2 linked regions of the Streptomyces venezuelae genome follow. The main gene of each other region encodes a partner of the protein of the gene in region 2 in a complex. Links are inferred from orthologs where the notes say so. Each region holds a gene or a part of one and is shown on either strand. Other genes may lie near its edges.

What was found.
Region 1: the proteins of rpsG (region 2) and tig are in contact, whole or in part, in a crystal structure (PDB 3GTY), measured with the Thermotoga maritima proteins. The link is inferred for Streptomyces venezuelae from one-to-one orthologs. Residues at the interface, in WP_004081843.1 of Thermotoga maritima: Lys34, Lys52, Lys55, Glu59, Arg62, Gln63, Glu66, Asn67, Lys69, Val71, Arg95, Ala109, Lys110, Lys111, Gly112, Arg113, Pro114, Glu117, Glu121, Ile124, Ala125, Tyr127, Asn128, Asn129, Thr130, Gly131, Lys135, Asp139, Arg142, Met143; in WP_004081061.1 of Thermotoga maritima: Glu122, Val124, Val129, Leu130, Tyr133, Glu188, Gly259, Ile262, Tyr263, Glu266, Ser270, Glu273, Gln274, Glu277, Arg308, Gln311, Ile312, Ser315, Tyr316, Glu325, Arg329, Arg336, Leu363, Phe366, Trp367, Arg373, Leu377, Arg381, Leu384, Glu387.

What each region holds. Positions count from the first base shown.
Region 1 is NZ_CP029194.1:5,745,881-5,758,788, reverse strand. Bases 6,932-9,832 are described here. They hold tig (trigger factor), read right to left. Parts: upstream 9,125-9,832; coding sequence 7,739-9,124; downstream 6,932-7,738. Other genes in these bases: DEJ46_RS40100 (amphi-Trp domain-containing protein), read left to right, coding at 9,712-9,832; DEJ46_RS26405 (ATP-dependent Clp protease proteolytic subunit), read right to left, coding at 6,932-7,496. In the rest of the region: DEJ46_RS26430 (sensor histidine kinase), read right to left, coding at 1-661; DEJ46_RS26425 (valine--tRNA ligase), read right to left, coding at 922-3,543; DEJ46_RS26420 (hypothetical protein), read left to right, coding at 3,682-4,629; ATP-dependent Clp protease ATP-binding subunit ClpX, read right to left, coding at 4,714-5,997; DEJ46_RS26410 (ATP-dependent Clp protease proteolytic subunit), read right to left, coding at 6,154-6,816; more of DEJ46_RS26405, read right to left, coding at 6,879-6,931; more of DEJ46_RS40100, read left to right, coding at 9,833-10,173; DEJ46_RS26380 (hypothetical protein), read right to left, coding at 10,186-10,380; DEJ46_RS26375 (PP2C family protein-serine/threonine phosphatase), read right to left, coding at 10,571-11,716; DEJ46_RS26370 (GNAT family N-acetyltransferase), read left to right, coding at 11,823-12,908. UniProt on the Bacillus subtilis protein: Involved in protein export. Acts as a chaperone by maintaining the newly synthesized protein in an open conformation. Functions as a peptidyl-prolyl cis-trans isomerase.
Region 2 is NZ_CP029194.1:3,517,877-3,533,788, reverse strand. What follows is about bases 352-3,149. They hold rpsG (30S ribosomal protein S7), read left to right. Parts: upstream 352-1,414; coding sequence 1,415-1,885; downstream 1,886-3,149. Other genes in these bases: fusA (elongation factor G), read left to right, coding at 1,925-3,149; rpsL (30S ribosomal protein S12), read left to right, coding at 1,041-1,412; DEJ46_RS15745 (helix-turn-helix domain-containing protein), read left to right, coding at 352-651. In the rest of the region: more of DEJ46_RS15745, read left to right, coding at 202-351; more of fusA, read left to right, coding at 3,150-4,051; tuf (elongation factor Tu), read left to right, coding at 4,202-5,395; DEJ46_RS15720 (YciI family protein), read left to right, coding at 5,582-5,944; DEJ46_RS15715 (RNA polymerase sigma factor), read left to right, coding at 5,941-7,179; rpsJ (30S ribosomal protein S10), read left to right, coding at 7,647-7,955; rplC (50S ribosomal protein L3), read left to right, coding at 7,969-8,613; rplD (50S ribosomal protein L4), read left to right, coding at 8,621-9,271; rplW (50S ribosomal protein L23), read left to right, coding at 9,271-9,594; rplB (50S ribosomal protein L2), read left to right, coding at 9,635-10,471; rpsS (30S ribosomal protein S19), read left to right, coding at 10,484-10,765; rplV (50S ribosomal protein L22), read left to right, coding at 10,808-11,155; rpsC (30S ribosomal protein S3), read left to right, coding at 11,155-11,994; rplP (50S ribosomal protein L16), read left to right, coding at 12,000-12,419; rpmC (50S ribosomal protein L29), read left to right, coding at 12,419-12,643; rpsQ (30S ribosomal protein S17), read left to right, coding at 12,643-12,924; and 7 more genes.

The sequences.
Region 1 (12,908 bases), 2.2 Mb from region 2 along the record:
CCTTCTGGCGGGCCTCGCCCCGCGCCCGTACGGCGAGGACCTCGGCCCGTACCGCGAGGACGGTGAGCTCCCGGCCGACCAGGTCGTGGACGTCCCGCCCGACCGAGATCCGCTCCTCCTGCACGGCCTGCCGGGCGGCGGCCTCGCGGCGCTGGACCTCCAGGGCGCGCACGAGGTCCTGCCGGTACGCGGCGATGCCGACGCCCGCCGCGAGGACCCCGATCGGGACGACGATGCTCAGGAAGTCCATCAGGGTGGCGCCGTGCCGGGCGGGCCAGCCGGACGTCTGGAAGAGGGCGCACGCCACGCCGATGTAGAGCACGGTCGCGGCGACGGCGGCGCGCCGCCCCCGGAACCGGCCGATCGAGTACAGCGCGAACTGGATCATGGTGAGCTCGTGGAGCCACCCCATCAGGCCGAGTGCCACGAGGTACGGGACCCAGGGCAGCCGGCGCCTGAGCACCAGCGTGGCCGCCCCGGCCGCCAGGACGAGCGTCGCGGTGACCCCGGTCAGCGAGTTGTCGGCACGGGCGAGGCCCGGCACGTCGAGGACCATCAGGCCGAAGGCGCTCAGCGCGGTGACGACGTCGAGGGCGCGGGGCGAGACGGCCCACCGGTCCACGCAACGGCGGAGCGCGGTGACGGTGGGGAGGCGGAGCATGCCGTCCATCATCCAAGGTCTTTCGTCCCGAAGCGGTGGACCCGAAGTCCCTTCTGGTGTGAGATCGGGCACTTCGCCCACATTGCCGCTTCACTCAGAAATGTGCACGAAGCATCCCAGGAGCAGCTGTCCTTCGCCGCCGCGAGTCCGCCCCCGGCCGCTCCCGGCTCAAGGGCCTGCTGTGGGGGTCGCCACGGAGTCCTGACGGATACGCGGAAGGGGCCCGGAACCGAGTCGGTTCCGGGCCCCTTCCGTACGGGCTAAGCCTGCGGCAGCGTCGCCAGCTGTGCCTGGATACGGGCGATGTCCTCGTCCGCCTTGGCGAGGCGGCCACGGATCTTGTCGACCACGTTGTCCGGGGCCTTGGCGAGGAAGGCCTCGTTGCCGAGCTTCCCGTTCGCCTGGGCCTTCTCCTTCTCCGCCGCCGCGAGGTCCTTCGCGAGGCGCTTGCGCTCGGCCTCGACGTCGATCGTGCCCGACAGGTCGAGCGCGACCGTCGCCCCGGCGACCGGCAGGGAGGCGGTGGCGGAGAAGTCCTCGCCCTCCGGCTGGAGGCGCAGGATCTGGCGGATGGCCGCCTCGTGCGCGGCGAGCGGGGTGCCGTCGAGCGTGAGGCGGGCGGGGACCTTCTGCGCGTCCTGGAGGCCCTGCTCCTTGCGGAACCGGCGGACCTCGGTGATGACCCGCTGGACCAGGGCGATCTCCTGCTCGGCGGCCGCGTCGCGGAAGCCGCTGTCCTTCGGCCAGTCGGCGATGACGACGGACTCGCCGCCGGTCAGCGTGGTCCACAGCGTCTCGGTGACGAACGGGACCACCGGGTGCAGCAGGCGCAGCATGACGTCGAGGACCTCGCCGAGGACCCGGCCGGAGACCCGGGCGCCCTCGCCGCCGGCGAAGAACGTCGTCTTCGACAGCTCGACGTACCAGTCGAAGACCTCGTCCCACGCGAAGTGGTAGAGGGCGTCCGACAGCTTCGAGAACTGGTAGTCGTCGTAGAAGGCGTCGACCTCGGCGACCGTCTTGTTGAGGCGCGACAGGATCCAGCGGTCGGTCGCCGACATCTCCGAGGCGTCCGGCAGCGGGCCCTCGACCGTCGCGCCGTTCATCAGGGCGAAGCGGGTGGCGTTCCAGATCTTGTTGGCGAACTTGCTGGAGGCCTGGACCCAGTCCTCGCCGATCGGGACGTCGACGCCCGGGTTGGCGCCACGGGCCAGGGTGAAGCGGACGGCGTCGGAGCCGTACGTGTCCATCCAGTCCAGCGGGTTGACCACGTTGCCGAAGGACTTCGACATCTTCTTGCCGTTCTGGTCACGGACCATGCCGTGCAGGGCGATGGTGTGGAACGGCGGCGTGCCGTCCATCGCGTACAGACCGAACATCATCATCCGGGCGACCCAGAAGAAGAGGATGTCGTAGCCGGTGACCAGGACGGAGTTCGGATAGAACTTCTCGAGGCTCTCGGTCCGCTCGGGCCAGCCGAGCGTGGAGAACGGCCACAGGCCGGAGGAGAACCAGGTGTCCAGGACGTCCGTGTCCTGGTGCCAGCCCTCGCCCGTCGGCGGCTGCTCGTCCGGTCCGACGCAGACGACCTCGCCGTTCGGGCCGTACCAGACGGGGATGCGGTGGCCCCACCACAGCTGGCGCGAGATGCACCAGTCGTGCAGGTTGTCGACCCAGTCGAAGTACCGCTTCTCCATCTCCTGCGGGTGGATCTTGACCTTGCCGTCGCGGACCGCGTCACCGGCGGCCTGCGCGAGCGGGCCGACCTTGACCCACCACTGCATCGACAGACGCGGCTCGATGGTGGTCTTGCAGCGCGAGCAGTGGCCGACGGAGTGGGTGTACGGACGCTTCTCGGCGACGATCCGGCCCTCGGCGCGCAGCGCGGCGACGATGGCGGAGCGGGCCTCCAGGCGGTCCAGGCCCTGGAAGGGGCCGTGGGCCGTGATGACGGCGCGCTCGTCCATGACGGCGAGGTTCGGCAGGTTGTGGCGCTGGCCGATCTCGAAGTCGTTCGGGTCGTGCGCCGGGGTCACCTTGACGGCGCCGGTGCCGAACTCGGGGTCGACGTGGGTGTCGGCGACGACCGGGATCGAGCGGTCGGTCAGCGGCAGCTTGATCAGCTTGCCGACCAGGTGCTTGTACCGCTCGTCGTCCGGGTGGACGGCGACGGCCGTGTCACCGAGCATCGTCTCGGCACGCGTGGTGGCGACGACCAGGGAGTCGTCACCCTCGCCGTACCGGATCGAGACGAGCTCGCCGTCGTCGTCCTGGTACTCGACCTCGATGTCCGAGATCGCCGTCAGACAGCGCGGGCACCAGTTGATGATGCGCTCGGCGCGGTAGATCAGCTCGTCGTCGTAGAGCTTCTTGAAGATGGTCTGGACGGCCTGGGACAGACCCTCGTCCATGGTAAAGCGCTCACGGGACCAGGCGACGCCGTCACCCAGACGCTTCATCTGGCCGGAGATCTGACCGCCGGACTCGGCCTTCCACTGCCAGACACGCTCGACGAAGGCCTCGCGGCCCAGGTCGTGGCGGGACTTGCCCTCCTTGGCGAGCTCGCGCTCGACGACGTTCTGGGTGGCGATGCCGGCGTGGTCCATGCCGGGCTGCCACAGCGTCTCGAAGCCCTGCATGCGCTTGCGGCGGGTGAGGGCGTCGATCAGCGTGTGCTCGAAGGCGTGGCCCAGGTGCAGGGAACCGGTGACGTTCGGCGGCGGGATGACGATCGTGTACGGCGGCTTCTCGCTCTTCGCGTCCGCCTCGAAGTACCCGCGCTCTACCCAGCGCTGGTACAGCGGCCCCTCTACCTCGGCCGGCGCGTACTGGGTCGGCAGTTCGGTGGTGGGCGCTGTCTGCTGCTGAGTGTTCTCGGTCACGGGGTCAGTTTAGGGGTGTCCTCGCCTTGTCCTGAAACGCTTTGGTTCGGTAACGGTGTGGCCCCCGCCGCACTTCATGGTCATCGCTTCCGTCAGGATGTTCGGCAGACATAAACATCCTGTGAGGGGAACCTGTCGATGAGCTACAACCAGCCCGGCCCGTACGGCGGCCAGCCGCCCCAGCAGCCCGGCCCTTACGGCCAGCCGGGCCCGTACGGCCAGCAGCCGCAGCAGCCGGGCCCCTACGGCCAGCCGCAGGCTCCCCAGCCGGGCTACGGCTACCCCCAGCAGGCCCCGCAGGGCGTCCCGCCGCAGCAACCTCCGTACGGCTACCCGCAGCAGCAGCCGAACCCGTACGGCCAGCAGCCGCAGTACGGCGCCCCCCAGGGCCCCGGCGGCTACGTCCCGCACCCGCCGGCCCCGAAGAAGTCCAAGGCCGGCTGGATCATCGGCGCGGTCGCGGTGGTCACGGCGATCGGCGTCGGCGCGTACTTCCTGATCGGCGGTGGCAGTTCCTCGGTCGCGGACGACGGCGCGCACAAGCTGACCACCCCGGACACGGTGCTCACCGAGTACAAGAAGAAGCCCGGCAGCGGTCCCGACAAGGACTCCCTCAAGGACCCCGAGCAGAAGGGCGTCAAGAACGCCACGAACGTCGGTGCCACCTACGAGGTGAAGGACGCCGCCAACCCGCTCGGCGGCAAGATGATCTCCTTCAGCGGCCTCTACGGCGAGATCGACGACCCCGAGAAGACCATCGACAACATCTTCGCGGGCATCAAGGCGGAGGCAGAGAAGGACAAGGCCAAGGCCGACGAGCCGAAACTGGTCGGCAGCCCGCAGGAGTTCACCCCGTCGGAGCTGGACGGCGCCCTCCTCAAGTGCCAGCAGGCGAAGACCGAGGCCAACCCGGCCGAATCCACGCCGGCGTTCTCCATGACGTTCTGCGTGTGGGCGGACCACAGCACGGTCGGCTTCGTCGTTCCGATGAACATGGCCGACATGCTCGCGGGCAAGGAAGGCTCGATGGAGGACGCCGCCTCCGTCACCGCGAAGCTCCGCAAGGAAGTCCGCGTCAAGCTCTGAGCAGTTGACCGGTCACCTGTCCGGACATGAGTGAGGGGGTCCCACCTTCGGGTGGGACCCCCTCACTTCGTCACGCTCGTGGCGTCAGGCCGACTTCTCGTGCCTGCCGTCGTTCTTCACGATCCGGGGGACCAGCGTCGGGTTGACGTTGTTCCGGACGACGTCCGCCGTGATGACGACCCGGGCCACGTCCTTGCGGGACGGGACCTCGTACATCACCGACTGGAGGACCTCCTCCATGATGGCGCGCAGGCCGCGCGCGCCGGTGCCGCGCAGGATCGCCTGGTCGGCGATGGCCTCCAGGGCCGGGCGGTCGAAGTCCAGCTCCACGCCGTCGAGTTCGAAGAGACGCTGGTACTGCTTCACCAGGGCGTTCCGCGGCTCGACGAGGATCTGGAGGAGCGCCTCGCGGTCCAGGTTGTGGACCGAGGTGAGGACGGGGAGGCGGCCGATGAACTCCGGGATCATCCCGAACTTCACCAGGTCCTCCGGCATGACCTCCTGGAACTGGTCGCTCGCCTCGATCTCGCGCTTGGAGCGGATGGTCGCCCCGAAGCCGATGCCCTTGGCGCCCGCCCGCGACTCGATGATCTTCTCGAGGCCGGCGAAGGCGCCGCCGACGATGAAGAGCACGTTCGTCGTGTCGATCTGGATGAACTCCTGGTGCGGGTGCTTCCGGCCGCCCTGCGGCGGTACGGAGGCCGTGGTGCCCTCCAGGATCTTGAGGAGGGCCTGCTGGACGCCCTCACCGCTCACGTCACGCGTGATCGACGGGTTTTCGCTCTTACGGGCGACCTTGTCGATCTCGTCGATGTAGATGATCCCGGTCTCGGCCTTCTTGACGTCGTAGTCGGCCGCCTGGATCAGCTTGAGCAGGATGTTCTCGACGTCCTCGCCGACATAGCCGGCCTCCGTCAGCGCCGTCGCGTCGGCGATGGCGAACGGGACGTTGAGCATGCGGGCCAGGGTCTGCGCGAGCAGCGTCTTCCCGGAGCCCGTGGGGCCGAGCAGCAGAATGTTGGACTTCGCCAGCTCGATGGCGTCGTCCCGGCCCTGCGCGCCGCCGTTCTCGCCGGCCTGGACGCGCTTGTAGTGGTTGTACACCGCGACCGAGAGGGCCTTCTTCGCGGGCTCCTGCCCGACGACGTACCCCTCGAGGAACTCGTAGATCTCGCGGGGCTTGGGGAGTTCCTCCCAGCGCACCTCGCTCGTCTCCGCGAGTTCTTCCTCGATGATCTCGTTGCAGAGGTCGATGCACTCGTCGCAGATGTACACACCGGGTCCCGCGATGAGCTTCTTCACCTGCTTCTGGCTCTTTCCGCAGAACGAGCACTTGAGCAGATCGCCGCCATCACCGATGCGTGCCACGAGGTGCTTCCCCTTCGCCTGGGAGTGCTTGGTTCAGCGACTCCTGGTGCCTCATATTCGACGGTACCTTGCCGAGCCCTCTGTTCGGGCCCCCCTTGGCACGGTTCACATGGACGGGAATGCGTCATGTGCCCCGTGCCGAGGGAAGGTCGGACGTCAGCGCTCGGCGGAGGCCGTGCTCTTGCGGGTCGAGACGATCTGGTCGACCAGGCCGTACGCGAGGGCGTCCTCGGCGGTCAGGATCTTGTCACGCTCGATGTCCTCGCGGATCTTCTCGATCGGCGTCGAGGAGTGCTTGGCCAGCATCTCTTCCAGCTGGCTGCGCATCCGCAGGATCTCGCGGGCCGCGATCTCCAGGTCGGAGAGCTGCTCACGGCCGGTGCCGCCGGAGGGCTGGTGGATCAGCACGCGGGCGTTCGGCAGGGCCATCCGCTTACCGGGCGTACCGGCGGCGAGCAGCACGGCCGCGGCGGAGGCCGCCTGGCCCATGCAGACCGTCTGGATGTCCGGCTTCACGAACTGCATCGTGTCGTAGATGGCCGTGAGGGCGGTGAAGGAGCCGCCCGGGCTGTTGATGTAGATGGAGATGTCGCGGTCCGGGTCCATCGACTCCAGGCACAGGAGCTGCGCCATGACGTCGTTGGCGGAGGCGTCGTCGATCTGCACGCCGAGGAAGATCACGCGCTCCTCGAAGAGCTTCGCGTACGGGTCGTACTCGCGGACGCCCTGCGAGGTGCGCTCGACGAAGCGCGGAACGACGTAGCGGTTGTCCATCGGCGCGCCGGTGTAGAGGCCGCTCGCGGAGAGGTTGTTCTGCATCTGGGTGTTCACCGTCCTGGTGGCGTTCGGTGGGCTGGGGCTCTTGAGCGGACTGCCGGGGCTCAGGCGCCCGTGCCGCCGCCGCCGGGAACACCCGCGGCGTGCGTGATGATGGCGTCGATGAGGCCGTAGTCCTTGGCCTCGTCCGCGGTGAACCAGCGGTCGCGGTCACCGTCACGGATGATCGTCTCGACGGTCTGGCCGGAGTGGTGCGCGGTGATCTCGGCCATGCGCCTCTTCGTACGAAGGAGGTACTCGGCCTGGATCTTGATGTCCGAGGCGGTGCCGCCGATGCCGGCGGAGCCCTGGTGCATCAGGATGTCGGTGTTCGGCAGCGCGAAGCGCTTGCCGGCGGTGCCGCCGGTGAGCAGGAACTGCCCCATGGAGGCCGCCATGCCCATACCGATGGTGACGACGTCGTTGGGGATGTACTGCATGGTGTCGTAGACGGCCATGCCGGCCGTCACGGAGCCACCGGGGCTGTTGATGTACAGGAAGATGTCCTTCTCCGGGTCGGCGGCCAGGAGAAGCATCTGAGCGGTGATCTTGTTGGCGATGTCGTCGTCGACCTGCTGGCCGAGGAAGATGATCCGCTCGCCGAGCAGCCGGTTGTAGACATGGTCGCCGAGGCCGCCACCGATGGACGGCTCACCCGCGGCGTAAGGCTTCAGATTCGTCACGTATCCACCTGCTCGTCTCCGACGGCCAAGGCCGTCTCAGCGTCTTGTTCTGAGGGCAGTGCCCTCGTATTCATGGACCCTAACGCGCAGGTAGGACAACGCCATCCCGGTTCCCGAACTGTTCGCTGGGAGCGCAAGGTACGCGCGGACGCATAAGGGCTTCGGGTACGCCCACGGGCCCGGACGCACAGCAGTGCGTACGGGCCCGTGGAGCGGGGTTCGGCGCCGGGGCGCGGAGCCGCCTACTTGTCCTCGGAGACCTCGGCCTCGCCGGTGACGGCCTCGACGGCCTCGGCGGCGGTCTCGACCTCGTCCTCGTCGTCGGAGAGGTCGACGACCTCACCGTTGCTGTCCTTGACCGTGGCGGCCTCGACGACGACCGCGAGGGCCTTGCCGCGGGCGACCTCGCCGACGAGCATCGGCACCTGGCCACCCTGGGCCACGGCCTGGGCGAACTGGTCCGGGCTCATGCCGGAGGAGGCGGCACGACGGAAGAGGTGCTCGGTGAGCTCCTCGCGGGAGACGTCGAGCTTCTCCTTGTTGACGAGCTCATCGAGGATGAACTGCGTCTTGATGCCCTTCTCGGCCTGCTCCTTGGTCTCCGCCAGGAACTCTTCCTCGGTCTTGCCCTGGAGCTCCAGGTACTTCGCGAGGTCGATGCCCATCTGGCCGAGCTGGTGGTGCTCCAGGTTGTGCTTGCGGGTGTTGATCTCGTCCTCGAGAAGCTTCTCGGGCATCGGGACCTCGACCAGCTTGAGGAGCTCGTCGAGGACGCGCTCCTGGGCCTGGGTGGCCTGGTCGAACTGCTTCATGTTCTCGAGGCGCTTGCGGCTGTCGGCCTTGAGCTCGTCGAGGGTGTCGAACTCCGACGCCATCTGCGCGAACTCGTCGTCCAGCTCGGGGAGCTCACGGGCGGCGACGGTGGTGACCTTGACGGTGACCTCCGCGTCCTTGCCCTCGGCGGAGCCGCCCTTCAGCTGCGAGGTGAAGGTGGCCTCGCCACCGGCCTCCAGGCCCTTGACGGCCTCGTCGATGCCGTCGAGCAGCTCGCCGGAACCGATGGTGTACGAGACGTCCGAGGCGACGCCGTCGGGCAGCACCTCGCCGTCGACCTTGGCCTCGAGGTCGATGGTGACGACGTCGCCGTCCTGGGCGGCGCGCTCGACGGTGGAGGTCGAGGCGAAGCGCTCGCGGAGCTGCTCCACCGACTTCTCGATGTCCTCGTCGGTGACCTCGACCGCGTCGACGGTGACCTCGATGCCGGAGTAGTCCGGGATCTCGAGCGTCGGGCGGATGTCGACCTCGGCGGTGAAGGCCAGCAGCTCGCCGTCCTTCAGCTCGGTGATGTCGACCTCGGGCTGACCCAGCGGGTTGACCTCGGCCTCGTTGACGGCCTCGGTGTAGAACTTCGGGAGCGCGTCGTTGACGGCCTCTTCCAGCACGGCGCCGCGGCCGAACCGCTGGTCGATCACGCGAGCCGGGATCTTGCCCTTACGGAAGCCCTTGACCGTGACCTGCTGGTTGATCTTCTTGTACGCCGCGTCGAGGCTGTCCTTGAGCTCCTCGAAGGGCACCTCGACAGTGAGCCGAACCCGAGTCGGGTTCAGGGTCTCCACGGCGCTCTTCACGGTTAGGTCTCCTTGTGGCTGATTCCTGGAATCCACCGTCTCCGCGGTCAGCGGTTCCGGCGGGTCGGCCCGGTCAGAAAGACACACGGGCACGCAGCTTGCATAGTAACCGCAAGCGGGGAGGCAGCCATAACGTGATCAAGAACGCGACCGTGGGGCGCGTGATCGACATGGTCGGGGTGGCGGGATTTGAACCCACGGCCTTCCGCTCCCAAAGCGGACGCGCTACCAAGCTGCGCCACACCCCGTCGGTGCGACACGTAGGGTACATGGACGCGGACAGTGCGGCGCCCCCCGTTTTACGGGTGTGCGGAAAGGCCCTCCGACCCGCTAACATGCTGTCCGTGCCGCGGTCCTCGTGACCTGCGGCGCGATGCTGTGCGGGTGTAGCTCAATGGTAGAGCACTAGTCTTCCAAACTAGCTACGCGGGTTCGATTCCCGTCACCCGCTCCACGGTCTCGGGGCCGGTCCGGAGAAGTCTCTCCGGGCCGGCTCCGAGGCGTTTTCCGGCGGATCGCGAGATGCCGGGTCCGGCGGGCGAGCGCAGACTGGGCTCAGCCCGTCTCCCGTCGCACCGGAGGTAGCGATGAAGGACCTGAAGTTCGAGCGGAAGCGCTCGGTGTCCCGTCTTGAGGCAGCCGATCAGCTGACCGCCCTCGCCGCCGCCCTGCGGGAGGGCGGGGAGGCCGAACTGGAGCTGGGGGCCGGAACGCTGAGCCTGCGCGTCCCCGAGGAGTTCCGCAGCGAGGTGGAGCTGGAGATCGAGGACGGGGAGATCGAGCTGGAGATCGAGCTCAAGTGGTCCCTGCGCGACACCGCGGCTCCGGCGAAGCCGAGCACCGCCGTCACGGGCGGCGACATGGGCGCGAAGCGGTCCGCGCCGAAGCCTCCGCCGCCGGCCAAGCAGGCGGCCAGGACGGCCGCGGAGCCCGCCAAGCCGGCTGCGGAGCCCGCGAAGCCGCCCGCCGCGACCGCCAAGAAGTCCCCCGCACCGACCGCCAGGAAGTCCAAGGCCGCCAAGACGGCCAGGACCGCCAAGTCCCGCTAGATGGACGGCGGCTCAGAACTTGATGGAGCCGACCGTCTGCGTTATCGAGTCCAGGAAGCGCTGGATGTCGTCGGCCATGCCGGTGGAGGCGAGGAAGAAGCCGAAGAGCACCGCGACCACGGCCGGTCCGCCCTTGAGGTTCCCCCCGCGGATCAGCACCACCAGGATGATTGCCAACAGCAACACCACAGACAGTGAAATGGCCACAACTGATCACACCCTCGGTCGGTCCCGCCTTGCCCACCGGGGAGCGCACGCCTGACACCCCCCGGCTCCATGGTGCCATCAACCCCCCTGCCCCCGTTGCCGGGTGGCGAATCATCCCTGCGGGAACGGCGGTTCCTGCTCGCACGGAAGATCATGAAGCCGGTGACCGGGCCGGAGACGGCCTGGGCGTTCAGGCGCGGCGGGAGATGAGGAGGAGGGCCCGGTCGTCGTTGACGTCCTTGGCGACGGCCTCGATCAGGTGCCAGGTGACGCCCTCGAAGCCCTCGGCGACGCAGCGGTCGGCCTCGCCGGTGAGGCGGTCGATGCCCTCGGCGATGTCCCGGTCGGCGGCCTCGACGAGGCCGTCGGTGAAGAGCATGAGGACGTCGCCGGGCAGCAGCGAGCCCTTGACCGGGTGGAATTCCGCCCCGTCGTAGACGCCGAGGAGGGGGCCTTCCGCGGCCTTCTCCTCCCAGCGACCGCTGCCCGCGTGGAGCTGGAGCGCGGGGAGGTGGCCGGCGGAGAAGAGCTCGTAGTCGCCGGATTCCAGGTCGAGGACGAGGTGGATGGAGGTGGCGAAGCCCTCGTCCCAGTTCTGCCGGAGCAGGTAGCCGTTGGCGGCGGGCAGGAAGCCGTGCGGCGGGAGCGAGCCGAGGAGTCCGCCGAAGGCACCGGAGAGCAGCAGGGAGCGGGAGGCCGCGTCCATGCCCTTGCCGGAGACGTCGGTGAGGACGACCTCCAGGGTGCGGCCGCCGTGGGTGCGGGCGGCGACGACGAAGTCGCCGGAGAAGGACTGGCCGCCGGCCGGGCGGAGCGCCATCTCGCGGTGCCAGCCCTGCGGGAGCCGGGGCAGGGCGCTCTGCACGCGGATGCGTTCGCGCAGGTCGAAGAGCATGGTGCCGCCGCGCCGCCAGGGCACGCCGACGCGGGCGCGGAACTGGGCGATGAGGAGACCGAAGAGTCCGCAGGCGGCGACGGTGAGGACGGTGCCGGGGGTGACCCGGGCGGGCCCCTGGGTGTACGGGCCGAGGACGACGGACTCGACGATGAGGGCTCCGGCGGCGGCCGCGTACAGGCCGAGCAGGCTGGCGGGGCGGAGCAGCAGCCCGCCGGCCACGATGGGCAGGACGAGCGCCGAGGGCGCGCACCAGACCGGGTCGAGGAGTGTGCCGCAGGCGATGGCCGGGATCATCAGCAGGAGTCCGGCGAAGGCGAGCCAGTCGGAGCCGTCCCCGCGGAAGTAGTCGACGCCGGACTTGCGCAGCGCGATGCGGGCCCGGCGAGCGCGCCTGCGCGTCCGGGCCGCGTACGTGTTCACTCCCGCGCGGTGTCCCATTGGCCTGGACCCTATCCACCTCGTCCGACATCGCGCAGGGGTACCCCGGTGACAATGTGCGCGAAATCGGGTCGCCCCGGACGCGCGGCGCTGATATCGATGGCATATGACGACTGAACTGCGGGTTCTCGACCCGACCGAGTGGGACCGTTGGTTCGAGGTCCTGGAGCTGGCGTTCGGAGGTGTGCCGGAGGCGCCGGAGGAGCGGACACTGTGGCGCGACCTGACCGAGTTCGACCGCTTCATGGGGGTGTGGGACGGCGATCTGTGCGTGGGGACGGCGGGCGCGTTCTCCTTCCGGCTCACGGTGCCGGGCGGGGCGTCGGTGCGCGCGGGCGGGGTGACGATGGTGAGCGTGGCGGGGACGCACCGCCGGCGCGGGATCCTGACCTCGATGATGCGGCGCCAGCTTGACGACCTGCGGGCGGCGGGCGAGCCGCTCGCGGTGCTGACGGCCTCGGAGCCGGAGATCTACGGGCGGTTCGGCTACGGCGTCGGCGCCTACGCGACGCGGGCGACGATCGACACGACCCGGGTACGGCTCTCGGTGCCGGAGGGCACGGACGGGGTGACCCTGCGCCTGGCGGACCTGACGGAGTCGTCCGCCGTGTGCGAGGCGGTGTACGCGAAGCTGGTGCCGCGGCGGCCGGGGATGATCGCCCGGCTGCCCGAGTGGGAGCGGCAGCCGCTGATCGACCCGCCGGGCCGGCGGGATGGCTCCTCGCCGCGGTTGTGCGTGCTCGCCGAGCGGGCCGGGGAGGTCGTGGGGTTCGCGCACTACGCGATCAAGCCGGACTGGTCGTTCTCGGGTTCCGAGGGGTCCGTCGCGATCCATCAGCTGATGGGGCTCGACGCGGTGGCGGAGGCGGCGCTGTGGCGGTTCCTCTGCTCGGTGGACCTGACCAAGGAGGTCCGGCTCAACGGCCGTCCGGTGGACGACGCCTGGCAGCACCTGGTGAGCGATGTGCGGCGCTGCGCCCCGACACTGCGGGACTCGCTGCACGTGCGTCTGGTGGAGGTGGGCGCGGCGCTGGAGGCGCGGACGTACCAGGCGCCGGTGGACGTGGTGTTCGAGGTCGAGGACGCGTTCTGCCCCTGGAACGAGGGGCGTTGGCGGCTGACGGGTGACAGTAAGGGCGCGGTCTGCGTCCGGACCTCGGATCCGGCGGACCTCGGACTGTCCGTACGGGAG
Region 2 (15,912 bases):
CTTCTGGGGCTCAGGGGGCCGGCGAGTGCGGCGGAGAGCAGCCTGACACGTTGCGTGCGAGCGCGCAACAAACTTGTGGTGACGCCCTGACCGGGTCTTCATCGATTCGACACTATTGCGTGCCCGAAAGCACGTAATTCCGTGCGCGCAAGCACGCTAAAGTGTGGGATCCGGAGGGTGGGGAGTAAGGGAGCGGTACACATGACCAGTCAAGGGCTCGACGAATTCGCGGGCTGGGTCGAAGGCCTGATGAGAGCGCGCGGATACGACATCGACAGTCCCCGCGGCGGCGGGAAGTCCCGGATCGCCGACGAGGCCGGGGTGCACCGCGCCGCCGTGACCCGCCTGCTCCAGCGGCAGAGCATGCCCGACCTGGAGACCATGCGCCGGATCGCCCCGCTCCTCGGGGTCTCCGTGCGGGACATGCTGATCCGGTCCGGCCGGGTCACCCCCGAGGAGCTGCCGCTGGCGGACGACCTCCTGCCGCCCGACGACTGGCAGCCGACCATGGAGGACTTCGCCCGCTGGCTCGGCGTGCCCGACGAGCGCCTGGGTGTCTTCGTCAAGGTCGTGAACCAGTTCCTGGAGCCCGACGAGGAGGGCCTGGAGGACGTCGCCGCCGTCGAGGCGCGGCGCACCGCGCGCGACTGACCGCCGCCGGCGCGGCGGTACGGGGCGGCCCACCGCGCCCCCGCCGCGCCCCGGTCGGTCCCCCGCGGCGCCCGGGCCGTGCCGCGGTCGGGCCCGGCCGCGCCCCGGTCGGGCTCCCGCTGCGGCTCCGCCGCGCCCGGCTCCGCGCGCGTGGCCATTTGTTTTGACCGGAGTCCGTGCGATAGGTACGCTCAAGCCTTGTGCCTGGGGTGTGCCTGGGCTCGCGTGCGTGTCTTCCGCCGCACAGCGAGTCCGTGAAACGGCCACCGTGATCCGCGCCGCCTTTTCCGCCTACGGCGGAGGTCCGCGAGATTCGACACACCCGACCGCGTGGGTCGGCGCGTGTTCCAGGTTAGTTTCACCGACGGCACACAGAAACCGGAGAAGTAGTGCCTACGATCCAGCAGCTGGTCCGTAAGGGCCGGCAGGACAAGGTCGAGAAGAACAAGACGCCCGCACTCGAGGGTTCCCCTCAGCGTCGCGGCGTCTGCACGCGTGTGTTCACGACCACCCCGAAGAAGCCGAACTCGGCCCTCCGTAAGGTCGCGCGTGTGCGTCTGACCTCGGGCATCGAGGTCACGGCCTACATCCCGGGTGAGGGTCACAACCTGCAGGAGCACTCCATCGTGCTCGTGCGTGGTGGCCGTGTGAAGGACCTGCCGGGTGTTCGTTACAAGATCATCCGCGGTTCCCTCGACACGCAGGGCGTCAAGAACCGTAAGCAGGCTCGCAGCCGCTACGGCGCCAAGAAGGAGAAGTAAGAATGCCTCGTAAGGGCCCCGCCCCGAAGCGCCCGGTCATCATCGACCCGGTCTACAGCTCTCCTCTTGTCACCTCGCTGATCAACAAGATCCTGCTGGACGGCAAGCGTTCCACCGCCGAGCGCATCGTGTACGGCGCCATGGAGGGTCTTCGTGAGAAGACCGGCCAGGACCCGGTCATCACGCTGAAGCGCGCTCTCGAGAACGTCAAGCCGTCCCTCGAGGTCAAGTCCCGTCGTGTCGGTGGCGCCACCTACCAGGTGCCGATCGAGGTCAAGCCGGGCCGCGCGTCCACGCTGGCCCTCCGCTGGCTCGTCGGTTACTCCCGCGCCCGTCGCGAGAAGACCATGACCGAGCGCCTCCTGAACGAGCTCCTCGACGCCTCCAACGGCCTCGGTGCTTCGGTCAAGAAGCGTGAGGACACGCACAAGATGGCCGAGTCCAACAAGGCCTTCGCGCACTACCGCTGGTAGTCGCAACCCACATCGAGACCGAGAGAAGACTGAGCCGATATGGCTACCACTTCGCTTGACCTTGCCAAGGTGCGCAACATCGGCATCATGGCTCACATCGACGCGGGCAAGACGACCACCACCGAGCGGATCCTGTTCTACACCGGCGTCTCGTACAAGATCGGTGAAGTCCACGACGGCGCTGCCACGATGGACTGGATGGAGCAGGAGCAGGAGCGCGGCATCACGATCACGTCCGCCGCGACGACCTGCCACTGGCCGCTCGAGAATGTCGATCACACGATCAACATCATCGACACGCCGGGTCACGTCGACTTCACCGTCGAGGTGGAGCGTTCGCTGCGCGTGCTCGACGGTGCTGTCACCGTGTTCGACGGCGTGGCCGGCGTCGAGCCCCAGTCCGAGACCGTTTGGCGTCAGGCGGACCGCTACGGCGTTCCGCGTATCTGCTTCGTCAACAAGCTCGACCGTACCGGTGCCGACTTCCTGCGCTGCGTCGACATGATCGTGGAGCGCCTCGGCGCGACCCCGATCGTCATGCAGCTGCCGATCGGCGCCGAGATGGACTTCCAGGGCGTCATCGACCTGGTCCGCATGAAGGCGCTTGTCTGGTCCGCCGAGGCCAGCAAGGGTGAGATGTACGACGTCGTCGACATCCCGGCGGACAAGCTCGAGCTTGCCGACGAGTACCGCGCCAAGATGGTCGAGACCATCGCGGAGAACGACGAGGAGCTCATGGAGCTCTTCCTCGAGGGCACCGAGCCCACCGAGGAGCAGCTCTACGCCGCCGTCCGTCGCATCACCATTGCCTCCGGCAAGGGTGGCGACACCACGGTGACCCCCGTCTTCTGTGGCACCGCGTTCAAGAACAAGGGCGTCCAGCCCCTGCTCGACGCGGTCGTGCGCTACCTCCCCTCGCCCCTGGACGTCGAGGCCATCGAGGGCCACGACGTCAAGGACGCCGAGGTCGTCGTGAAGCGCAAGCCGTCCGACGACGAGCCGCTGTCGGCCCTCGCGTTCAAGATCGCGAGCGACCCGCACCTCGGCAAGCTCACCTTCGTCCGGATCTACTCCGGTCGCCTGGAGGCCGGCACCGCGGTGCTGAACTCCGTCAAGGGCAAGAAGGAGCGCATCGGCAAGATCTACCGCATGCACGCGAACAAGCGTGAGGAGATCGACTCGGTGGGCGCCGGCGACATCGTCGCCGTCATGGGCCTGAAGCAGACCACCACCGGTGAGACGCTGTGCGACGAGAAGAACCCGGTCATCCTGGAGTCCATGGACTTCCCGGCCCCGGTTATTCAGGTCGCCATCGAGCCCAAGTCCAAGGGTGACCAGGAGAAGCTGGGTGTCGCCATCCAGCGTCTCGCGGAGGAGGACCCCTCCTTCCAGGTGCACTCGGACGAGGAGACCGGCCAGACCATCATCGGTGGTATGGGCGAGCTTCACCTCGACATCCTCGTCGACCGTATGCGTCGCGAGTTCAAGGTCGAGGCGAACGTCGGCAAGCCGCAGGTCGCGTACCGCGAGACGATCCGCAAGGCCGTCGAGCGCGTGGACTACACCCACAAGAAGCAGACCGGTGGTACCGGTCAGTTCGCCAAGGTGCAGATCGCGATCGAGCCCATCGAGGGCGGCGACGCCTCGTACGAGTTCGTGAACAAGGTCACCGGTGGCCGCATCCCGAAGGAGTACATCCCTTCGGTCGACGCGGGTGCGCAGGAGGCCATGCAGTTCGGCATCCTGGCCGGCTACGAGATGACTGGCGTCCGCGTCATCCTTCTCGACGGTGGCTACCACGAGGTCGACTCCTCCGAGCTCGCGTTCAAGATCGCCGGTTCGCAGGCCTTCAAGGAGGCCGCGCGTAAGGCTTCTCCCGTCATCCTTGAGCCGATGATGGCCGTTGAGGTCACCACGCCCGAGGACTACATGGGTGAGGTCATCGGCGACATCAACTCCCGCCGTGGCCAGATCCAGGCCATGGAGGAGCGTCACGGTGCTCGCATCGTGAAGGGCCTCGTGCCCCTCTCGGAGATGTTCGGCTACGTCGGAGACCTCCGCAGCAAGACCTCGGGTCGCGCAAGCTACTCGATGCAGTTCGACTCCTACGCCGAGGTTCCGCGGAACGTCGCCGAGGAGATCATCGCGAAGGCCAAGGGCGAGTAACTCTCCCGAGTTCACGCTTTAGGCTTGACACCAGTCACCGGGGTTCGACCCCGAGACCCGAGGAATCGGGCCCCGGTGGATGGCATCCCAGCAAAGATCACCTGGCGCCGATGAAGCAAGGCGTACAGAACCACTCCGCAGGAGGATTCAGTGGCGAAGGCAAAGTTCGAGCGGACTAAGCCGCACGTCAACATCGGCACCATCGGTCACATTGACCACGGTAAGACGACCCTCACGGCCGCCATTACCAAGGTGCTGCACGACGCGTACCCGGACCTGAACGAGGCCTCGGCCTTCGACCAGATCGACAAGGCTCCTGAGGAGCGCCAGCGCGGTATCACCATCTCGATCGCGCACGTCGAGTACCAGACGGAGTCGCGTCACTACGCGCACGTCGACTGCCCCGGTCACGCTGACTACATCAAGAACATGATCACGGGTGCCGCGCAGATGGACGGCGCCATCCTCGTGGTCGCCGCCACCGACGGCCCGATGCCGCAGACCAAGGAGCACGTGCTCCTGGCCCGCCAGGTCGGCGTTCCGTACATCGTCGTCGCCCTGAACAAGGCCGACATGGTGGACGACGAGGAGATCCTGGAGCTCGTCGAGCTCGAGGTCCGTGAGCTCCTCTCCGAGTACGAGTTCCCGGGCGACGACCTTCCGGTCGTCCGTGTCTCGGCGCTCAAGGCCCTCGAGGGCGACAAGGAGTGGGGCGAGAAGCTCCTCGGCCTCATGCACGCGGTGGACGAGTCCATCCCGCAGCCCGAGCGTGACGTCGACAAGCCGTTCCTGATGCCGATCGAGGACGTCTTCACGATCACCGGTCGTGGCACCGTCGTCACCGGTCGTATCGAGCGCGGTATCCTCAAGGTCAACGAGACCGTCGACATCATCGGTATCAAGACCGAGAAGACCACCACCACGGTCACCGGTATCGAGATGTTCCGCAAGCTCCTCGACGAGGGCCAGGCCGGTGAGAACGTCGGTCTGCTCCTCCGTGGTATCAAGCGCGAGGACGTCGAGCGCGGCCAGGTCATCATCAAGCCGGGCTCGGTTACGCCGCACACCAACTTCGAGGCGCAGGCGTACATCCTGTCGAAGGACGAGGGTGGCCGTCACACCCCGTTCTTCAACAACTACCGCCCGCAGTTCTACTTCCGCACCACGGACGTGACCGGCGTCGTGACCCTCCCCGAGGGCACCGAGATGGTCATGCCGGGCGACAACACCGCCATGAGCGTTGAGCTGATCCAGCCCATCGCCATGGAGGAGGGCCTCAAGTTCGCCATCCGTGAGGGTGGCCGGACCGTCGGCGCCGGCCAGGTCGTCAAGATCACTGCCTGATCTCTGATCTGACCTGGTAGCTCGAGTAGCTGCAGCAGAAGGCCCCGCACCTTTCGGTGCGGGGCCTTCTCGCGTATCCGCTCCAGGAAATACATAGGGTCGGAGATGTCGAGGCCGCGCGGGCGGCTCCGACCCCTGGGTGACAGCACGCCACAGGGGCGCGCGGGGACGGGGAGGACACCCGAGATGAAGTACGTCGCGATGATCTACGGCAACCAGGCCAAGTGGGAGTCCTTCCCGGCCGAGGCCTGGCCCGAGGCGATCGCCAGGCAGGAGGCCTTCAACCGGAAGTACCGGGAGACCGGCGAGCTGCTCGGCGCGTACGGACTCGCCGACGCGGCCGCCGCCCGGCTCGTCCGCCGCGAGGACGGCGCCCCCGCCGTCACCGACGGGCCGTACCTGGAGACCAAGGAGTACCTGGCCAGCTTCTACCTGCTCGACTGCGACAGCCCGGAGCGCGCCCAGCAGATCGCCGCCGACATGCCCTTCGCGGACGTCGACCCCGTCGAGCTCTGGCCGGTCCTGCACGAGTCCGCGGCGGACCTGTGACCGCAGCCCAGGAGATCGAGGACCTGCTGCGTGAGTGCACGCCGCAGGTCCTCGGCCTGCTCGTCCGACGGCACGGCAACTTCGACGCCTGCGAGGACGCCCTCCAGGAGGCGCTGATCGCCGCCGCGCGGCAGTGGCCGCAGGACGGCGTCCCCGACAACGCCCGTGCGTGGCTGCTCACCGTCGCGACCCGCAAGTACATCGACCAGCTGCGCGCCGATGTCGCACGCCGGCGCCGCGAGGACGCCCTGGCGTTCGCCACGCCCGACTCCGAGCTCGTCGCCCAGGCCGCCGACGCCCCCGGCACGGGCGGGGACGACTCCCTGTCCCTGCTCTTCCTCTGCTGCCATCCGGACCTGTCGCCGCCCAGCCGGATCGCGCTCACCCTGCGGGCCGTCGGCGGCCTCACCACCGCGCAGATCGCCGCCGCCTTCCTCGTGCCCGAGCCGACCATGGCGCAGCGCATCAGCCGGGCCAAGCAGACGATCAAGGCCGCCGGGGGAGGGCTCGCACAGCCCGAGGGGGAGGCCCGGGCGGCCCGGCTCGCCGAGGTGCGGCACGTCCTCTACCTGACCTTCAACGAGGGCTACACGGCCAGCGGCGGCGACGAGCTCACCGCGCCGGCGCTCTCCACGGAGGCGATCCGGCTCACCCGGCTCCTGCACCGGCTCGTCCCCGAGGACACCGAGACGGCGGGCCTGCTCGCGCTCATGCTGCTCACCGACGCCCGCCGCCCGGCCCGCACGGGCCCGCACGGCGAGCTGGTGCCGCTCGCCGAGCAGGACAGGGGCCGCTGGGACGGCCGGCTGATCGGGGAGGGCATCGAGCTGATCAGCCGCACGCTGCCGAAGGGGCAGGTCGGCCCGTACCAGCTCCAGGCGGCGATCGCGGCCGTCCACGACGAGGCGGAGTCCGCCGCGGCCACGGACTGGCCGCAGATCCTCGCCCTGTACGAGCTCCTGGAGCGGACCGGGGACAACCCGGTGATCACGCTCAACCGTGCCGTCGCGGTCGCGATGGTCCACGGCCCGGAGGCGGGCCTGGAGCTGCTCGCCGGCCTGGCGGAGGACAAGCGCCTCGCCCACCACCACCGGCTCCTCGCGACCCGCGCGCACCTGCTCGAACTCCTCGGCGACGAGGAGAGCGCGGCGGCGGCCTATCGCGAGGCGGCCCGGCACACGACGAGCGCTCCCGAGCGCCGCCATCTGACGGAGCGGGCACGCCGGTTGGGGTGAAGGGCGCCGAGAGCAGGCGCGCGGGAAGACGCGTGCGCCCCGGCGCTTGTCCGTACGTGACGTGGGGTACAGTCTTCGACCCCGATTGGCGGCCGGAAGGTCCCGTATGGCAGACTGTCGGGGTTGCTCGGTTGAGTGCCGATGCTGCGCGCCTCCCGTCGGGAGGACCGGAAGCGAGTCCCACAGTACTCGTCGCTTCACACCTCTCTGCTGAGAGGCGTCGGGCGGACGTACGGGAATCTTCTGGGAAGCGTCAGCGGGGTGCCGACCAGGCTCCCGGTGGGTGTTCCACCCCCGACTCGCGGTCATGGTGACCGCACCCCCTTGGTTGGGAAATCCTCAGGGATTTCTGCGTAGAGGGAGTGCGACACGCCCGACCGCGTGGGTCGGAGGTAGGACGGAGCTTCTCAGGAAGCACAGTCGACCGGGATGCCAGAGCGTTACGAGACAAAGGACTACTAGTAGCCATGGCGGGACAGAAGATCCGCATCCGGCTCAAGGCCTACGACCACGAGGTCATCGACTCCTCGGCGAAGAAGATCGTCGAGACGGTGACCCGCACTGGTGCGTCGGTCGCAGGCCCGGTGCCGCTGCCCACTGAGAAGAACGTGTACTGCGTCATCAAGTCGCCGCACAAGTACAAGGACTCGCGCGAGCACTTCGAGATGCGCACGCACAAGCGCCTCATCGACATCCTCGACCCCACGCCGAAGACGGTTGACTCGCTGATGCGTCTCGACCTGCCGGCGGGCGTCGACATCGAGATCAAGCTCTGAGGTGACGCGCGAGATGGCTAAGAACATCAAGGGCATCCTGGGCGAGAAGCTCGGCATGACGCAGGTCTGGGACGAGAACAACCGGGTCGTCCCGGTGACCGTCGTCAAGGCCGGCCCGAATGTCGTGACCCAGGTCCGTACGAACGACGTCGACGGCTACGAGTCGGTCCAGATCGCCTTCGGCGAGATCGACCCTCGCAAGGTGAACAAGCCCCTCAAGGGTCACTTCGCCAAGGCTGACGTCACCCCGCGCCGCCACCTGGTGGAGCTCCGCACCGCTGACGCCTCCGAGTACACGCTCGGCCAGGAGATCACCGCCGAGCTCTTCGAGGCCGGCGTCAAGGTCGACGTCACCGGCAAGAGCAAGGGCAAGGGCTTCGCCGGTGTCATGAAGCGCCACAACTTCCGTGGTGGCAAGGCGTCGCACGGTGCCCACCGCGTGCACCGCAAGCCCGGCTCCATCGGTGGCTGCGCCACTCCGGGTCGTGTCTTCAAGGGCATGAAGATGGCCGGTCGCATGGGCAACGAGCGTGTGACCACCCAGAACCTGACCGTCCACGCCGTTGACGCCGAGAAGGGTCTGCTGCTCATCAAGGGCGCCGTCCCCGGCCCCAACGGTGGCCTCGTCCTGGTCCGCACCGCGGCCAAGGGGGTTTGAGGAACCGATGAGCACCATTGACATCCTTTCGCCGGCAGGCGACAAGGCCGGGACCGTCGAGCTCCCCGCGGAGATCTTCGGCGCCAAGGTCAGCGTTCCGCTGATCCACCAGGTCGTCGTCGCGCAGCTGGCCGCGGCCCGTCAGGGCACGCACAAGACCAAGAGCCGTGGCGAAGTCCGCGGTGGTGGCAAGAAGCCTTACCGCCAGAAGGGCACCGGCCGCGCCCGTCAGGGTTCGACCCGCGCCCCGCAGTTCGCCGGTGGTGGCGTCGTGCACGGTCCCGTGCCGCGTGACTACTCGCAGCGGACCCCGAAGAAGATGAAGGTCGCCGCCCTCCGCGGTGCCCTCTCGGACCGGGCCACCCACTCCCGCATCCACGTCGTCACCGGCGTGGTCGAGGGTGGCATCTCCACCAAGGCCGCCAAGACGCTGTTCGGCAAGATCTCGGAGCGCAAGAACCTGCTCCTGGTCGCCGAGCGCTCCGACGAGGCCGCGTGGCTGTCCGCTCGTAACCTGCCCCAGGTGCACATCCTGGAGCCGGGCCAGCTCAACACGTACGACGTGATCGTCTCCGACGACGTGGTCTTCACCCAGGCCGCCCTCGAGTCCTTCGTGTCTGGCCCCCAGACCGCTGAGACCGAAGGGAGCGACGCCTGATGACTGACGCCGTCGTCACCAGCAAGACCTTCTCGGACCCGCGCGACATTCTCGTCAAGCCGGTTGTCTCGGAGAAGAGCTACGCCCTGCTGGACGAGAACAAGTACACGTTCATCGTCGCGCCTGGCTCCAACAAGACCCAGATCAAGCAGGCCGTCGAGGCGGTCTTCTCGGTCAAGGTCACCGGGGTCAACACGATCAACCGCCAGGGCAAGCGCAAGCGCACCAAGGCCGGTTTCGGTAAGCGCAAGGACACCAAGCGCGCCATCGTGACCCTTGCCGAGGGCAACCGTATCGACATCTTCGGCGGTCCGACCGCCTAAGGGCGGTCTGGATCGTCCGGAATCGGACGAGGACTGAGAAATGGGAATCCGCAAGTACAAGCCGACTACGCCGGGCCGTCGTGGCTCTTCCGTAGCCGACTTCGTCGAGATCACGCGGTCCACGCCGGAGAAGTCGCTGGTCCGCCCCCTGCACAGCAAGGGCGGCCGTAACAACACCGGTCGGATCACGGTTCGACACCAGGGTGGCGGCCACAAGCGCGCCTACCGGGTGATCGACTTCCGTCGTCACGACAAGGACGGCGTGCCGGCGAAGGTCGCTCACATCGAGTACGACCCCAACCGCACCGCGCGCATCGCGCTGCTCCACTACGTGGACGGCGAGAAGCGCTACATCATCGCCCCCAAGGGTCTGACGCAGGGTGACCGCGTCGAGAACGGCCCCGGCGCGGACATCAAGCCCGGCAACAACCTGGCTCTCCGCAACATCCCGGTCGGTACCACGATCCACGCGATCGAGCTCCGTCCCGGTGGCGGCGCCAAGTTCGCGCGCTCCGCTGGCGCCTCCGTGCAGCTGCTGGCGAAGGAGGGCACGATGGCCCACCTTCGTATGCCGTCCGGTGAGATCCGTCTCGTCGACGCCCGCTGCCGCGCCACCATCGGCGAGGTCGGCAACGCCGAGCAGTCGAACATCAACTGGGGCAAGGCCGGCCGTAAGCGCTGGCTGGGCGTTCGCCCGACCGTTCGCGGTGTGGCGATGAACCCGGTCGACCACCCGCACGGTGGTGGTGAGGGCAAGACCTCCGGTGGTCGCCACCCGGTCTCCCCGTGGGGTCAGAAGGAGGGTCGTACTCGCTCGCCGAAGAAGGCTTCGAGCAAGTACATCGTCCGCCGCCGCAAGACGAACAAGAAGCGCTAGGAGCGGGTTTAGATGCCGCGCAGTCTCAAGAAGGGACCCTTCGTCGACGGCCACCTCGTCAAGAAGGTGGACGCCCAGAACGAAGCCGGTACCAAGAACGTCATCAAGACCTGGTCCCGTCGCTCGATGATCATCCCGGCCATGCTCGGCCACACGATCGCGGTGCACAACGGCAAGACCCACATTCCGGTGTTTGTCACCGAGTCGATGGTCGGCCACAAGCTCGGCGAGTTCTCGCCGACGCGCACCTTCCGGGGTCACGTGAAGGACGACCGGAAGTCGAAGCGCCGCTAGTAGCGGGGTGGAATGACCATGACAGACACTGGAAGGACAACCATGGAAGCCAGGGCCCAGGCGCGGTACATCCGCGTCACGCCCATGAAGGCCCGCCGAGTGGTGGACCTTATCCGTGGCATGGACGCCACGGAGGCTCAGGCGGTCCTGCGTTTCGCCCCGCAGGCCGCGAGCGTGCCGGTTGGCAAGGTGCTGGACAGCGCCATTGCCAACGCTGCACACAACTACGACCACACTGACGCCTCTTCGCTGGTCATCAGCGAGGCGTACGTCGATGAGGGCCCGACCCTGAAGCGGTTCCGTCCGCGTGCTCAGGGCCGTGCATTCCGGATCCGTAAGCGGACCAGCCACATCACCGTGGTCGTCAGCAGCAAGGAAGGAACCCGGTAATGGGCCAGAAGGTTAACCCGCATGGGTTCCGGCTCGGCATCACCACGGACTTCAAGTCCCGCTGGTACGCCGACAAGCTGTACAAGGACTACGTCAAGGAAGACGTCGCCATCCGTCGGATGATGACGTCCGGCATGGAGCGCGCCGGCATCTCGAAGGTTGAGATCGAGCGCACCCGTGACCGCGTGCGGGTGGACATCCACACCGCGCGTCCCGGCATCGTCATCGGCCGCCGTGGCGCCGAGGCCGACCGCATCCGCGGTGACCTCGAGAAGCTCACGGGCAAGCAGGTCCAGCTGAACATCCTCGAGGTCAAGAACCCCGAGATGGACGCTCAGCTGGTTGCTCAGGCCGTTGCCGAGCAGCTCTCCTCCCGCGTCTCCTTCCGTCGCGCCATGCGTAAGAGCATGCAGGGCACGATGAAGGCCGGCGCCAAGGGCATCAAGATCCAGTGTGGCGGTCGTCTCGGCGGCGCCGAGATGTCCCGCTCGGAGTTCTACCGCGAGGGTCGTGTGCCGCTGCACACGCTCCGCGCGAACGTGGACTACGGCTTCTTCGAGGCCAAGACGACCTTCGGTCGCATTGGCGTCAAGGTCTGGATCTACAAGGGCGACGTCAAGAACATCGCCGAGGTCCGCGCCGAGAACGCTGCGGCCCGTGCGGGTAACCGCCCGGCCCGTGGTGCCGGCGCTGGCGACCGCCCGGCCGGCCGTGGTGGCCGTGGTGGCGAGCGTGGCGGCCGCGGCCGCAAGCCGCAGCAGTCGGCTCCGGCCGCCGAGGCCCCCAAGGCCGAGGCTGCCGCCGCTGCTCCGGCTGAGAGCACCGGAACGGAGGCCTGACCGAAATGCTGATCCCCCGTAGGGTCAAGCACCGCAAGCAGCACCACCCCAAGCGCTCGGGTATGAGCAAGGGTGGTACGCAGGTTGCGTTCGGCGAGTACGGCATTCAGGCCCTCACGCCGGCGTACGTGACGAACCGCCAGATCGAGGCTGCTCGTATCGCGATGACCCGCCACATCAAGCGTGGCGGCAAGGTCTGGATCAACATCTACCCGGACCGTCCCCTGACGAAGAAGCCCGCCGAGACCCGCATGGGTTCCGGTAAGGGTTCTCCGGAGTGGTGGATCGCGAACGTCAAGCCGGGTCGGGTGATGTTCGAACTGTCCTACCCGAACGAGAAGATCGCGCGCGAGGCCCTGACCCGTGCGGCCCACAAGCTGCCGATGAAGTGCAAGATCGTTAAGCGCGAAGCAGGTGAGCTGTGATGTCGGCCGGTACCAAGGCGTCCGAGCTGCGCGAGCTGGGCAACGAGGAGCTTCTCAACAAGCTCCGCGAGGCCAAGGAAGAGCTGTTCAACCTCCGCTTCCAGGCGGCGACGGGCCAGCTCGAGAACCACGGCCGGCTCAAGTCCGTCCGTAAGGACATCGCCCGGATCTACACCCTGATGCGTGAGCGTGAGCTGGGCATCGAGACGGTGGAGAACGCCTGATGAGCGAGAGCAACGTGACTGAGAAGACCGAGCGCAACGCTCGCAAGGTCCGCGAGGGCCTGGTCGTCAGCGACAAGATGGACAAGACCGTCGTCGTCGCTGTCGAGGACCGCGTCAAGCACGCGCTGTACGGCAAGGTCATCCGCCGTACGAACAAGCTCAAGGCTCACGACGAGCAGAACGCTGCCGGCATCGGCGACCGCGTCCTCCTGATGGAGACCCGGAAGCTGTCGTCGACGAAGCACTGGCGCGTCGTCGAGATCCTCGAGAAGGCCAAGTAATTCTTGAAGGGGTAACCCTTCGAGTTCGTTCCGCCAGGCTCGGCCGGGGCTTCCTAGAAGCCCCGGCCGGGAACCGGCAGACAATCAGGAGATAGACGTGATCCAGCAGGAGTCGCGACTGCGTGTCGCCGACAACACTGGTGCCAAGGAGATCCTTTGCATCCGTGTTCTCGGTGGCTCGGGTCGCCGCTACGCGGGCATCGGTGACGTCATCGTCGCCACCGTCAAGGACGCGATCCCCGGTGGCAACGTGAAGAAGGGTGACGTCGTCAAGGCGGTCATCGTTCGCACCGTCAAGGAGCGCCGCCGCCAGGACGGCTCGTACATCCGCTTTGACGAGAACGCCGCTGTCATTCTCAAGAACGACGGCGACCCTCGTGGCACCCGTATCTTCGGCCCGGTCGGCCGTGAGCTGCGCGAGAAGAAGTTCATGAAGATCATCTCGCTCGCGCCGGAGGTGCTGTAAGCATGAAGATCAAGAAGGGCGACCTGGTCCAGGTCATCACCGGTAAGGACAAGGGCAAGCAGGGCAAGGTCATCACGGCCTTCCCCCGCGAGAACCGCGTCCTCGTCGAGGGTGTCAACCGGGTCAAGAAGCACACCAAGGCCGGCCCGTCGCAGGCCGGTGGCATCGTCACGACCGAGGCTCCGGTCCACGTCTCCAACGTCCAGCTGGTCGTGGAGAAGGACGGCAAGAAGGTCGTCACGCGTGTCGGTTACCGCTTCGACGACGAGGGCAACAAGATCCGCGTTGCCAAGCGGACGGGTGAGGACATCTGATGGCTACCACCACTCCGCGTCTCAAGACGAAGTACCGCGAGGAGATCGCGGGCAAGCTGCGTGAGGAGTTCTCGTACGAGAACGTCATGCAGGTTCCCGGCCTCGTGAAGATCGTGGTCAACATGGGTGTCGGCGACGCCGCCCGTGACTCGAAGCTGATCGACGGTGCGATCCGCGACCTGACCACGATCACCGGTCAGAAGCCGGCCGTCACCAAGGCTCGCAAGTCCATCGCGCAGTTCAAGCTGCGTGAGGGCCAGCCGATCGGTGCGCACGTCACCCTCCGTGGCGACCGCATGTGGGAGTTCCTGGACCGCACCCTGTCGCTCGCGCTTCCGCGCATCCGCGACTTCCGTGGTCTGTCCCCCAAGCAGTTCGACGGGCGTGGCAACTACACCTTCGGTCTCACGGAGCAGGTCATGTTCCACGAGATCGACCAGGACAAGATCGACCGTGTCCGGGGTATGGACATCACCGTGGTGACCACGGCGACCAACGACGCTGAGGGCCGTGCCCTTCTCCGTCACCTCGGCTTCCCGTTCAAGGAGGCGTAAGCGAGATGGCGAAGAAGGCTCTCATCGCGAAGGCTGCCCGCAAGCCCAAGTTCGGCGTGCGCGGCTACACGCGCTGCCAGCGCTGTGGTCGTCCCCACTCCGTGTACCGCAAGTTCGGCCTGTGCCGCGTGTGCCTCCGTGAGATGGCTCACCGTGGCGAGCTGCCGGGCGTGACCAAGAGCTCCTGGTAATCCCCTAGTTGGGATGACCGGAGTCTCTCGGTAAGCACTGGGTTGGCGGACGCCTGCCCCCTCATGGCTTAGGCTTGTGGGGTTGGGCGTCCGCCGCCCGTACGACTTACTACGCCGTAGGTCCCCGCGCCGCACCCGTCCCGCCCCTGTGTGGGGAGAGGGATGGCGCATACAGGAAACCCCGGCGAGAGAGGCCGAAGGCCAATTCATGACCATGACTGATCCGATCGCGGACATGCTGACTCGTCTGCGTAACGCGAACTCGGCATACCACGACTCCGTGACGATGCCGCACAGCAAGATCAAGTCTCACATCGCGGAAATCCTCCAGCAGGAGGGCTTCATCACGGGCTGGAAGGTCGAGGACGCCGAGGTCGGCAAGAACCTCGTCCTCGAGCTCAAGTTCGGTCCGAACCGTGAGCGCTCCATCGCGGGCATCAAGCGGATCTCGAAGCCCGGTCTCCGGGTTTACGCGAAGTCCACCAACCTGCCGAAGGTCCTCGGCGGCCTGGGCGTGGCGATCATCTCCACGTCCCACGGTCTCCTGACCGGCCAGCAGGCAGGCAAGAAGGGCGTAGGTGGGGAAGTCCTCGCCTACGTCTGGTAGTCGGGAAAGGAAGGAAAGCTCATGTCGCGTATTGGCAAGCTGCCTATCCCGGTTCCCGCCGGCGTGGACGTCACCATCGATGGCCGCACGGTCACGGTGAAGGGTTCCAAGGGCACCCTGAGCCACACCGTCGCCGCTCCGATCGAGATCGTTAAGGGCGAGGATGGCGTGCTCAACGTCAACCGTCCGAACGACGAGCGTCAGAACAAGGCCCTCCACGGCCTGTCCCGCACGCTGGTGGCCAACATGATCACCGGTGTGACCCAGGGTTACGTGAAGGCGCTCGAGATCAGCGGTGTCGGTTACCGCGTCGCCGCGAAGGGCTCCAACCTGGAGTTCCAGCTCGGCTACAGCCACCCGATCCTGGTCGAGGCGCCCGAGGGCATCTCGTTCAAGGTCGAGTCGCCGACCAAGTTCTCGGTCGAGGGCATCGACAAGCAGAAGGTCGGCGAGGTCGCCGCCAACATCCGCAAGCTTCGCAAGCCCGACCCCTACAAGGCCAAGGGCGTGAAGTATGCGGGTGAGGTCATCCGCCGCAAGGTCGGAAAGGCTGGTAAGTAAGCCATGGCATACGGTGTGAAGATCGCCAAGGGTGACGCCTACAAGGGTGCCGCCAAGAAGCGCCGCCACATCCGCATCCGCAAGAACGTGTCGGGTACGGCGGAGCGTCCGCGCCTCGTCGTGACGCGTTCCAACCGCGGTATCACCGCTCAGGTCATCGACGACCTCAAGGGCCACACCCTTGCGTCTGCGTCGACCCTGGACGCGTCGATCCGCGGCGGCGAGGGTGACAAGTCCGCGCAGGCCAAGCAGGTCGGTTCCCTGGTCGCCGAGCGCGCCAAGGCCGCCGGTGTCG